2 regions of the Actinoplanes friuliensis DSM 7358 genome follow, and region 1 is predicted to be linked to the other one. Evidence: predicted binding sites of a transcription regulator. Region 1 holds the regulator's gene; the other holds the start of a gene.
The links. The regulator HrcA, encoded in region 1, represses chaperone genes, less so after heat shock. The targets are predictions, from matches to a motif close to GGTTNGCACNCTCNNNNNGAGNGTGCNAACC.
Positions count from the first base shown of each region.

Region 2: groES (co-chaperone GroES) is a predicted target of HrcA. The motif match lies at 3,998-4,028, and genes of this name have one in related genera.

Region 1 is NC_022657.1:1,714,976-1,721,006, reverse strand. Features, by position in the region: gene AFR_RS07955 (16S rRNA (uracil(1498)-N(3))-methyltransferase) at 1-102, opposite strand, end outside; gene dnaJ (molecular chaperone DnaJ) at 1,339-2,475, opposite strand; gene hrcA (heat-inducible transcriptional repressor HrcA) at 2,537-3,559, opposite strand; gene AFR_RS07940 (DUF4870 domain-containing protein) at 3,736-4,497, shown strand; gene hemW (radical SAM family heme chaperone HemW) at 4,552-5,763, opposite strand; gene AFR_RS07930 (enoyl-CoA hydratase-related protein) at 5,800-6,031, shown strand, end outside.
Region 2 is NC_022657.1:1,063,662-1,069,692, reverse strand. Features, by position in the region: gene AFR_RS04985 (molybdopterin-dependent oxidoreductase) at 1-1,102, opposite strand, end outside; gene AFR_RS04980 (hypothetical protein) at 1,129-1,749, opposite strand; gene groL (chaperonin GroEL) at 1,834-3,480, opposite strand; gene groES (co-chaperone GroES) at 3,554-3,862, opposite strand; gene AFR_RS04965 (class I SAM-dependent methyltransferase) at 4,101-5,267, shown strand; gene ybaK (Cys-tRNA(Pro) deacylase) at 5,279-5,761, shown strand.

The DNA.
Region 1 (6,031 bases):
CTTCAAGCGCTGCACGGTGGCAGCGTGATGCCCCTCGGGGCCGGCCAGCGTAAAACGCTTCCCGCCAGGCAAGTCATCAACCAAGAACAAAGGAGCGGACACGACCACACGCTACCCAACCCCCGCCCCCACCCGGTCCGCCCTGTCCCGCCGCCGCCACAGCGAGCCAGACCCCACGGCCGCCGCCGGCAACGGGCCGCGCCCGGAAGGCACCACCTGCGCCGCAGCCGGGCCGACCAACTTGATAGGAGCCACCCCACGAAGCCCTCGGATAGCCCGCCTCCACGGAAGTTGGGCCTACGAGGCGCCAGTACCGGCCCAACTTCATGGAAGTTGGGCCTTCGAAGCGCCGATACAGGCCCAACTTCAAGGAAATTAGGCCAGAGCGCCGAGGCGTCCGAACTTCTTGGAAGTCGGCCCTTCAAAGCGCCCACATAGGCCCGACTTCATGAAAGTAGGGCCCACCAAACGCCAGGACAGCCCAACTTCACGGAAGTTGGGCCTACGAGCCACAAGGTTGGCCTGATTTCACAGAAGTTCGCCCGCAAGCGCCCGGGGCACGCCCAACCTCATGCAAGTCGGACCCACCAGACGCCAGGCCAGGCCCAACATCACGGAAGTTGGTCCTACGAGCGCGGGGGTAGGCCCAACTTCATGGAAGTCGGTCCTACAAACGCCGGGGTAAGCCCAACATCACGGAAGTCGGTCCTACGAGCGCCGGGGTAGGCCCAACATCACGGAAGTCGGTCCTACAAACGCCCGGGTAAGCCCAACATCACGGAAGTCGGCCCTACAAACGCCCGGGTAAGCCCAACATCACGGAAGTTGGGCCTACTAGACGTCGAGCCGAGCCCACTTCACGGAAGTTGGTCATCCGAGCCGCCTGGTTGGCCGGACTTCACGGAAGTTGGGCCTACGAGACGCCCGGGTAGGCCCGACTTCAAGGAAGTTGCGGTGACACCCGACGCGGCACGCCGCTGGGTGCGTGTGCTCGGGGTGGGGTTTGGGGAGCACGGAGCTGGCAGGGTGTGGGTGGCCGTTCATGAGCCGCCAGGCGATTGGTCACCCGCGCCCGGTCTCGGCGGGAGCGACGATCAGTGCCATGCAACCAGGCACGACATGCCCCAGATCTTGATCTCGGCCCCGCCCGTGATCCGACCAACCCGTGATCAGACCGACCCCCAATCCCTGACCGGTCGCCGACCCTGACCGACCCCTAACCCCGGACCGGCCGCTGACCCCCGACCGGCCGCTGACCCTGACCGACCCCTAACCCCGGACCGGCCTCTAACCCCTGACCGGTCGCTGACCCTGACCGGCTCCCATCGCAAACCCCGCTCAGTGGCCGTTGAATGCGTCTCTCATGCGGGAGAAGAATCCCCCCTGCTTGCTCAGCTCGGCGATGTCTTCGCCGCGGGTTTTGGCGAAGTCGCGGAGCATGCGTTCCTGGTCGGCGGTGAGTTTGGTCGGGGTTTTGACGTCGAGGTGGACGAAGAGCTCGCCGCGACCCTGGCCGCGCAGGTGCGGCACGCCCTTGCCGCGGATGCGCAAGGTCGAGGCCGGTTGGGTGCCCGGTTTGACCTCGATGTTCTCTTCGCTGTCCAGGGTTTTGATCGTGAGGCGGGTGCCGAGGGCCGCCGCGGTCATCGGGAGCGTGACGCGGCAGTGGAGGTCGTCGCCCTTGCGGGAGTAGACGTCGTGGGGGCGCTCGTGGATCTCCACGTAGAGGTCGCCGGCTGTGCCGCCGCCAGGACCGACTTCGCCCTGCTGGGCCAGGCGGATGCGCATGCCGTCCTCGACACCGGCCGGGATCTTGACCGTGAGGGAGCGGCGGGTGCGGATGCGGCCGTCGCCGGCGCAGGTGGGGCAGGGGGTGGGGATGATCGTGCCGTGGCCCTGGCAGACCTGGCAGGGGCGGGAGGAGACGACCTGGCCGAGGAAGGTGCGCTGGACCGACTGGACCTCGCCGCGGCCGCCGCAGGTTTCGCAGGTGGCGAGGTGGGTGCCGGGGGCGGTGCCCGCGCCGGAGCACTGGGTGCAGAGGACTGCGGTGTCGACGGTGATCGGGGCTTCGACGCCGAAGGCTGTTTCGACCAGGTCGAGTTCGAGGCGGAGGATCGCGTCGGCGCCCGGGCGGGTGCGGGGGCGCGGGCCGCGGGAGCCGCCGCCGGCCGCTGTGCCGAAGAAGGCGTCCATGATGTCCTGGAAGCCCACAAAGGGGCCGGCGCCGCCGGGTGCTCCGCCGCCACCGCCTCCGGGGGCGAGGGGGTCGCCGCCGAGGTCGACTATCTGGCGCTTCTGGTCGTCGGAGAGGACCTCGTACGCAGCGTTGATGTCCTTGAACTTCTCGTGCGCTTCGGGGTCCGGGTTGACGTCCGGGTGGAATTGACGGGCCAGCTTGCGGTAGGCGCGCTTGATCTCGTCGTCGGTGGCTTCGCGGCTGATGCCGAGAATTCCGTAGTAGTCCTTGGCCACAGGGTTTCGAGTCCTCATGTCTGCCCCGCGCTGAGCGCTGGAGACCTTCGTCGCGGTTGCGTCAGTTTTGTGCCAGCAAATCGCCAACGTAGCGTGCCACGGCACGCACGGTTGCGATCGTGCCGGGGTAGTCCATCCTTGTGGGTCCGAGGACGCCGAGCCCACCAACGATCGTCGTGCCCGGTCCGTAACCCGTGCTCACCACGGACGCCGCCCGCAGGTTGTCGATCTCGTTCTCGTCGCCGATGCGGACCCGGGTGGTGCTGGGCTCGACCTCGCCGATCAGTTTCAGGAGGATGACCTCCTCCTCGAGCGCTTCCAGAACCGGCCGGAGCGTCCCCTGGAAGTCCAGCACGCCGCCGCGGGTGAGGTTCGCGGTGCCCGCGAGGGCGAGGCGTTCCTCACTGCGTTCGACGAGCGTCTCGAGCAGTACCGATGCCACACAGGCCATCGTGGTGCGCTTCTCAGGGTCGCACTCGTCGACCAGTGCCTGCACCAGCGGCGGGGTGTCGGAGAGCTTCTCGCCGTTGAGCTTGGCGTTTATCTTGCGGCGCATGTCGAGCACGTCGTCGGTCGCGGTGACGCCGGGCAGCTCGACCAGACGCTGCTCGACCCGGCCGGTGTCGGCGATCATGACGAGCATCAGCCGGGTCGTGGAGATCGGCACGAGCTCGAGGTGGCGCACCGACGAGCGGGCCAGGCTCGGATATTGCACGACGGCGACCTGCCGGGTGAGCTGGGCGAGCAGGCGCACCGTGCGGTGCACCACGTCGTCCAGGTCGACCGCGCCGACCAGGAAACGCTCGATCGCGCGCCGCTCGGCCGGGCTGAGCGCCTTGACGCGGGACAGCCGGTCGACGAAGAGCCGGTAACCGGCGTCGGTGGGCACCCGGCCGGCACTGGTGTGCGGCTGCCGGATGTAGCCCTCCTCCTCCAGCACCGCCATGTCGTTGCGGACGGTCGCCGGGGAAACCCCCAGCTGGTGCCGCTCGACCAGCGACTTGCTGCCCACGGGCTCCTGGGTCGCCACGTAGTCCTCGACGATGGCGCGGAGCACTTCCAGCTTGCGGTCATCGAGACTCATGTCGACCCTCCCCGCTCTCTGGCACTCCTTGAAGTCGAGTGCCAGTCTACGTCGCCGCCGCCCCGCGCGCGATGATCGGCCGTGAGTGCCTGCGCCACTTAGCCGACTGTCTATTCTCCGACCTCACTCGGGTGTTGCTCTCGCCTCGGTCGACCTGCGGTCCTACCGTGTGCGACATGACTGAACCGCCGCGCCCGCCCGGTGAGGGGAACCCCTCGGACCCCACCGCGCCCCTCAACCCCTATCCGGGTAACGATCCGGCTCCCGGATCGGCCCCGCCGCCGCCCCCGGCCTACGGCTCGCCGCAGCCGCCGACCTACGGCACCCCTCCGCCCACGTACGGCTCACCGCCGCCCAGCTCGGGCGCTGGTGGCTACGGCCCGCCGCCGTCGTCCGGCGCCGGTGGCTACGGCCCGCCGCCGTCGTCCGGTGCGGGTGGCTACGGTCCCCCGCCGTCGTCCGGCGCGGGTGGCTACGGCCCGCCGCCATCGTCCGGTGCGGGCGGCTACGGTCCCCCGCCCGGCGGCACCCCGTACGGCGCTCCGGGCGCCTACGGTCAGCAGCCCGGTGGCTACCCGCCGCAGGGTTACGCGCCGACCAACGACGACAAGACCTGGATCCTCGTCGCGCACTTCGGCGGCGCGGCCGGCGCCTTCCTCGGTGGTGGCTGCTCGGGCTGGATCGCGCCGCTCGTGGCGCTGCTGGCCAAGGGCAACCAGTCGCCGGCCGTGCGTGCCGAGGCGGTCAAGGCGCTGAACTTCCAGATCCTGTGGTCGATCATCGCGATCGTCGGCTGGGTCCTGACCTGCGCCCTGGTCGGTTTCATCATCGGCCCGGCGGCCTGGGCGATCGGTACGATCTTCGGCATCGTGGCGGGCGTCAAGGCGAACAACAACGAGCCGTACAACTACCCGATGACAGTTTCGATGATCAAGTAAAGACTCTCGGTCATGACGCCGGGCCGGACGTGGCCCGGCGTCAAGGCCGGAAGATCACGGCAGCAGGTCCCGGATCACCGCGTCGGCGAGCAGACGACCCCGCAGGGTCAGCACGACCTGACCGGATTCGTAGGCCGCCGGGTCCAGCAGACCGTCCGCCAGTGCCTTCGCGGCGCCGGTCAGCCCGGTCGCGTCCAGCGTGGCCAGCGGCAGACCGTCCCGCAGACGCACCCGCAGCATCACGTCCTCGACGTGGCGGTCCTCGTCGGTCAGGATCTCCCGCTCCAGCCCGGGCGAGACCCCCTCTTCAACCCTTTTTGCGTACGCGGAAGGGTGCTTGACGTTCCACCACCGCACCCCGCCGACGTGGCTGTGCGCACCGGGGCCGAGCCCCCACCAGTCGCCGCCGGTCCAATAGAGCATGTTGTGCCGGCATCGGGCATCGGGTGTGGTCGCCCAGTTGGACACCTCGTACCAGGAGAAGCCCGCACCGCTCAGGGCCTGCTCCGCCGCCAGGTAGCGGTCTGCCGCGACGTCGTCCTCCGGGTACGGGAGTTCGCCGCGCCGCATCCGGGCGGCCATCCGCGTCCCGTCCTCGACGATCAGCGAGTACGCGCTGACGTGGTCCACTCCGGCGTCGATCACGGTCCGCAGCGAGGCGTCGAAGTCCTCGGGCCGCTCCCCCGGCGTTCCGTAGATCAGGTCGAGGTTGACGTGGTCGAAGCCCGCCTCACGCGCCTCGATCGCCGCCTGGGGTGCACGTCCGGCGGTGTGCTTGCGGTCGAGGATCGCCAGCACGGCCGGGGCGGCGGACTGCATGCCCAGCGAGATCCGCGTGAAGCCGGCCTTGCGCAACGCCTGCAGCGACCGCGGCGTGACCGATTCCGGGTTGGCTTCGGTGGTGACCTCGGCGTTCGCGGTCAGGCCCCAAGTCTTGTCGATGCCTTCGAGGATGCGGCCGAGGTCGTCCGGGTCGAGCAGCGTCGGTGTGCCGCCGCCGACAAAAACGGTGTCGACCGGCGCGCCCGTGACGGTGGCGGCCAGCTTCAGCTCGGCGAGGACCGCGTCGGCGTAACCCTCCCGGCTGGTGCCGCCGCCGAGCTCACTCGCCGTGTACGTGTTGAAGTCGCAGTACCCGCAGCGGCTCGCGCAGAACGGGACGTGGACATAAACCCCGAACCCTCGCCGGCCGACCGCACCCAGCGCGCTTTCGGGCAGGGAACCGTCGCTGGGGACGGGCTCACCGTCGGGCAGAGGACCAGGCATCCGTCAAGTGTGCACGTCCACCGTTAGGGTTCCGGCATGGAGCTGGTCCGCACCGCCACCGACGCCGGGGTGACCACCGTGACCCTGGACAGCCCGGCGAACCGTAATGCCCTTTCCACCCCGTTGATGCGCGAGCTGCTCGACGCGCTCGGCGCCGCGGTCACCAACACCTCGGTCCGCGCGGTGGTGATCTCGCACACGGGTCCGGTCTTCTGCTCGGGCGCCGATCTGAAGGAGACCGCCGAGGCCCGCGAGACCGGCCGCATAC
Region 2 (6,031 bases), 650 kb from region 1:
GCGCCACCGGCAGCGGCTGGCCGTTCATGCCGATCGCCAGCAGGGCGTCCCGGCCGTCGCGCAGCACCTCGGTCGGGCTGCCGCAGGTCCAGCCGTCGCTCGAGCGCTGGACGACCTGGTCGGCGCCGGGCAAGGGCTCCGCCTCGTCGAGCAGGTCCTTGATCGAGGTGCCGAGCCAGAGCGCGTTGCCGATCAGGTCGTCGCCGACCTCGTTCGACACGCAGGCGAGGGTGACGTACCGCTGCACCATCGGGCGCTGCAGCAGCTGCTCCCAGGTGATGGTGATCGGGTTGCGGACCATCCCGTGGATGCGCAGCTCCCAGGTCGACGGGTCGATCTGGGGCGGGTACAGCGCGGTGTCGATGCGGTAGAAGTCGGCGTTCGAGGTCACGTACGGGACGGCACCCTGGACCTGGACACCGGCGGGGACAGCGGGAGCGGCCTGCGAGGGCAGTGGGAGCACCACGGCGGCGCGGGCCGCGGTCACCGCACGCCGCGAGGTCAGGAAGCGGCCGCCGACTCCCCCGACTGCGGCCACGGCGGCCGCACCGCCCACCACGAAGAGGAACCGTCGCCGGCTGTCCTCCCGGGTGATCGGGTCCGCCGTGACGCGTTTCCGAGCGGTGGCCGGCACGGTCTCGAGATCACGACTGCCGGACTCCTCCCCCGCGACGGCCAGCGTCACGAGGTAGTGCAGGGCGACCGCCGCGACCACGGTGGCGATGATCGACGGCACCACGGCCGAGAATCCGGCGTCGTGGCGGGTCGCCGCGGCGGTCACGCCGACGGCGCCGAAGAGCACAACACCGCCCAGGGCGACCGGCCGGCTGCGCAGGGCGATGACACCGAGCAGGGCGGCGTAGAGGCCGAGGAGAATCACGGTGCCGGTGATCAGGGCGGTCTTGTCGTGGGTGCCGAAGACCGCGATGCCCGCGTCCTTGACCGGTGCGGGCACGTTGTCGACGACCACACCGCCCACGGCGAGCAGCGGCGACGAGAGCGGACCGGTGAAGACGGCAATGACCTCGGCGACACCGAGGGCGACACCGGCAGCAGCAACGCCGGCCAGTGCGGCCCGCAGGGAGAGTTTCACGTCTCCCATCCTCCACCTCTACGGGCAAACAACCCTTACGGTTCGGTGACGGCCTGACGCAGCGGGGGCAGAGCTGCCACGAGCGCGTCCAGCAGTTCGACCGCACAGCGGTCCGTCCGTGGCACCGGCAGCTTCGGAACCCCCTCGGCCGGGAGCTCCCAGCTCACCCGTCCGGGGTCGAGCCGGTCGAGGGCGTTGTACCACTGCTGCAACGGCTCGCGGAGCTGGACGTGCGCCGCGAAGTTGCGCCGGCGCCGCGTCTCGTCGGTGTCCCGGCGGCGCTGGAGTGTCTCCACCTCGGGCAGGCCGACCAGGATCGCGTCGGCGAACCCGAGCCGGCCGACGCGGAACGCCTCCCTGGTCACGGTCAGCTCGCGCTCGAAGCGGGCCCGCGGCGCCAGCCCGAGAGCCGCCATGCCCCAGGCGTAGTGCAGCTTGAGCGGGTCGGTGTCGCAGAAGGCGACACCGTCGGCCCGTTCGAGGTCGAGTGCTTCCGTCCAGCGCCGCATGCTGACTCGCGCCCAGTGCCGGGCCAGCGCGACCTCGTCGGCGGGCTCACGACCGGTCGCGGCGTACTCGGCGACGTACCGGCCGACGTACCGACGGCACCACGACGTCTTGCCGGCCGCGGTCGGACCTTCCACCACGACGATCATCCGCGCCTCTTTCCCCCGAATCCCGCATCACACACGAGAAAGGGCGCGCCGCGGAATGCGACGCGCCCTTTTTGCTCCAAGTACTCAGAAACCCGGGCCGTGCTGGTGACCGTGGCCACCGTGGCTGTGGCCACCACCGGCAGCGGCGGGCTCCGGCTCGGCCGGCTTCTCGACCACGAGGCTCTCCGTGGTGAGCAGCAGCGCGGCGATCGAGACGGCGTTGGAGACCGCGTTGCGGGTCACCTTCACCGGGTCGATGATGCCGGCCGCGACCAGGTCGACGTACTCGTCGGTGGCCGCGTTGAGGCCGTGGCCCCAGCCGAGCTCGGCGGACTTGCCCACCACGACGTAACCGTCGTGACCGGCGTTCTGGGCGATCCAGCGCAGCGGCTCGACCAGTGCCTTGCGGACGATCTGCACGCCGACCGCTTCCTCGCCGGTGAGGCCGAGGTTGCCGTCGAGCGTCGAGGCGACCTGCGCGAGGGCGGCGCCGCCACCCGGGACAGTGCCCTCCTCGACCGCAGCCTTGGTCGCCGCGATGGCGTCCTCGATGCGGTGCTTGCGCTCCTTCATCTCGACCTCGGTCGCGGCACCGACCTTGATCACCGCGATGCCGCCGGACAGCTTGGCCAGCCGCTCCGAGAGCTTCTCGCGGTCCCAGTCGGAGTCCGACGCCTCGATCTCCTTGCGGATCTGCGAGACCCGGTCGTCGATCTCGGCCTTGCGACCGCCACCGTCGACGATGGTCGTGTTCTCCTTGTCGACCACGACGCGGCGGGCGGTGCCCAGCATGTCGAGGGTGACCTGGTCGAGCTTGTAACCGAGCTCGGGGGCGATGAGCTCGCCACCGGTCGCGATCGCGAGGTCCTGCAGCATCGCCTTGCGGCGGTCCCCGAAGCCGGGCGCCTTGACGGCGGCGACCTTGAAGGTCTTGCGCAGGGCGTTGACCACGAGGGTCGACAGCGCCTGGCCGTCGACGTCCTCGGCAACGATGAGGAGCGGCTTGCCACCGGAGAGAACCTTCTCCAGCAGCGGCAGCATCTCCTCGACGCTGGAGATCTTCTGGGTGGTGATCAGGAGGTACGCGTCCTCGAGGACGGCCTCCTGCGACTCGGCGTCGGTCACGAAGTTCGGGGAGATGAAGCCCTTGTCGAACTGCAGACCCTCGGTGACGTCGAGCTCGGTGTGCAGGGCGGAGCCCTCCTCGACGGTGATGACACCGTCGCGGCCGACCCGCTCCATGGCCTCGGCGATCAGGTCGCCGATGGTGGCGTCCTGCGCCGAGATGGTGGCGACGTTCGCGATCGCCTTCTTGTCGGCGACCTCGACCGCCTTCTCGAGCAGCGCCTTGGAGACGGCCTCGGCGGCCAGGTCCATGCCGCGCTTGAGCGCGATCGGGTTGGCACCGGCGGTCACGTTGCGGAGGCCCTCACGGACCAGCGCCTGCGCGAGCACGGTCGCCGTGGTGGTCCCGTCGCCGGCGACGTCGTTGGTCTTCGTCGCCACCTCCTTGACCAGCTGGGCACCGAGGTTCTCGTACGGGTCGGAGAGCTCGATCTCCTTGGCGATGGTGACACCGTCGTTGGTGATCGTGGGCGCACCGAACTTCTTGTCGAGAACGACGTTGCGGCCGCGCGGCCCGAGGGTGACCTTGACCGTGTCGGCGAGCGTGTTGACGCCGTGCTCCAACAGGTGCCGGGCGTCGTCGGAGAAACTGAGAATCTTCGCCATTTATGGTCCCTTCAACGCACCGGCGCCCTGGACCGGAAGCCGGGCCAGGGCGCTCAGCACTGTCAGATCAGGTCTACTTCTCGATGACCGCGAGGACGTCACGGGCGGAGAGCACCAGGTACTCCTCGCCGGCGTACTTGACCTCGGTGCCGCCGTACTTCGAGTACAGGACGGTGTCGCCGACCTGCACGTCGATCGGGACGCGGTTGCCCTTGTCGTCGATCCGGCCGGGGCCCACAGCGAGGACGGTGCCCTCCTGCGGCTTCTCCTTGGCGGTGTCGGGGATCACGATGCCCGACGCCGTCGTGGTCTCGGCCTCGTTCGCCTGGACCACGATGCGGTCCTCGAGCGGCTTGATCGCAACCTTTGTCGCGGTAGTCACGGGCATACCCTCCTGGGTACAGGTGTTGTCGCCGGCCAGTGGACAGGCCGGGCTGATGCCTCATGCCACCGGGCGGGGCCGTCGTCGCGGGTGCCGGTCCGCCTGGCGCAAGCGCACGTCCCCGCAAGGGGAGCACGCTGGCACCCTCAGGTTGAGAGTGCTAATCGGAGATTATGCCGGAACTAGCACTCCGTCAACCAGAGTGCCAACACGTCAGCTCCTAGCAGAATGACTCACCGTGGACCTCGAACTGCTCGCCGCCCTGCGTACCGATGAGGGGTCTGCCGCACTGGCGGCCGCCGCCGAGGTCGCCGGGGGTGACCCGCTGGCCGCTGCGACCGCCCTGCGTTCCCGGGGTGTTCCCCCGGCTCTGGCCTCCGCCGCTCTCACCCAGGCCGACCTGCGGATACGCGCGGCGGCGAAGTTCGGCGCGGCCGGCGCCTCGATGGTTTTCACCCGCGCGGGGCTGGAGCAGGCGACGCGGGCGGTGGTCGCCGACCGCCGGGCCGCACGCCTGCGCGCGGCCGGTGTCGAAACTCTCGCCGACCTCGGCTGCGGGCTCGGCTCCGACGCCCTGGCCGCCGCCCGTCAGGGCATCAAGGTGTACGCCGTGGACGCCGATCCCCTCACCGCCGCCCTCGCCTCCGCCAACGCCGAAGCGGCGGGACTGGCCCACCTCGTGACCGTGGAATGCGCGGACGCGACGAGTGTGCCGGTGGAGCAGTTCGACGCGGTTTTCGCCGATCCGGCACGCCGGCGGGCGGGACGCGGCCGGCTGATGGACCCACGCTCTTGGTCCCCGCCGTGGGACTTCATCTCCGCCCTGCCCGGCCGGGTGCCGCGCACGGTGCTCAAGCTGGCCCCCGGCATCGACCACGCCCTGCTGCCACCGGGCGCCGAGGGCGAGTGGGTCAGCGTCGACGGCGATCTGGTCGAGGCCGCGTTCTGGTGCGGACCGCTCGCGGAATTTGCTCGGCGGGCGATCCTTCTGCCCTCGGGTGCCGAGCTGACCGGGTCGGGTGTCGAGGCCGCGCCGGTCGGCCCGGTCGGCGCCTATCTCTACGACCCCGATCCGGCGGTGGTCCGGTCGCATCTGGTGGCCGAGTTCGCCGCGTCGATCGGGGGGCGGATCGCCGACCCCGAGATCGCGTACGTCTACACGGACACCCCGGCCGACACCGTGTTCGGACGGCGGCTGGAGATCACTGACGTGCTGCCGTTCTCGCTCAAACGGCTGCGGATCCTGCTGCGTGAGCGTGGTGTCGGGCGGCTGGAGATCCGCAAGCGCGGGTCGGCGCTCGAGCCCGAGCAGCTGCGCCGGGATCTGCGACTCAGCGGCAGCGCCGGGGCGTCCCTGGTGCTGACCCGGGTGGCTGGCGCGCCGACGGTGCTGCTCTGCCGCTAGCCTGCTTGATCGTGGCGAAGAAGGCTGCCGGCACACCGGCCACCGTGCTGCTCACCGCGCAGGGGGTGGCGCACGAGCTGCATCCGTACGACGCCTCCCCGGACGCCCCGAACTACGGCGCGCTGGTCGCCGAGGCGCTGGGGGTGGATCCGGCGGTGCTGTTCAAGACGTTGATCGCCGAGGTCGACGGTGTCCTCACCGTCGCCGTGGTCCCGGTGACCGGCGAGCTGGACCTCAAGGCCCTCGCCGCGGCCACGGGCGGCAAGCGTGCGGGCCTGGCCGACCGGGCGGCCGCCGAACGCAGCAGCGGGTACGTCCGGGGTGGCATCAGCCCGCTGGGCCAGCGCAAACGCCTGCCCACGGTCGTCGACGACTCGGCGGCCGGCCTCGACCGGATGTACGTGTCGGCCGGGCGCCGGGGCCTGCAGGTGTCGCTGGCGCCGGCCGATCTGATCCGGCTGACCGATGCGTCGTCGGCGAGGATCCGGACATAGAGCTTGATACCCGCCTTCGCCACCCTCCGTTATGACACCGTGACAAACCTCTGTGACCTTTCTCCCGAGATCCGGCAAATCGGAAGCTCGAAGTGACCTAGCGTCACGGTGTGGGGCGACTCGTCCGGCGGGCTTCCGCAGCTAGCGATCAGGCCCGTTGTGCCACGCCCCGGACCGGGAATACGTTGCCCGTCAGCACCGAGGTCCGCGACGTTCCCGGCAGCGCACACCACATCCGACGCTAGGTCCGGATTTGATCCGAGAGGACTC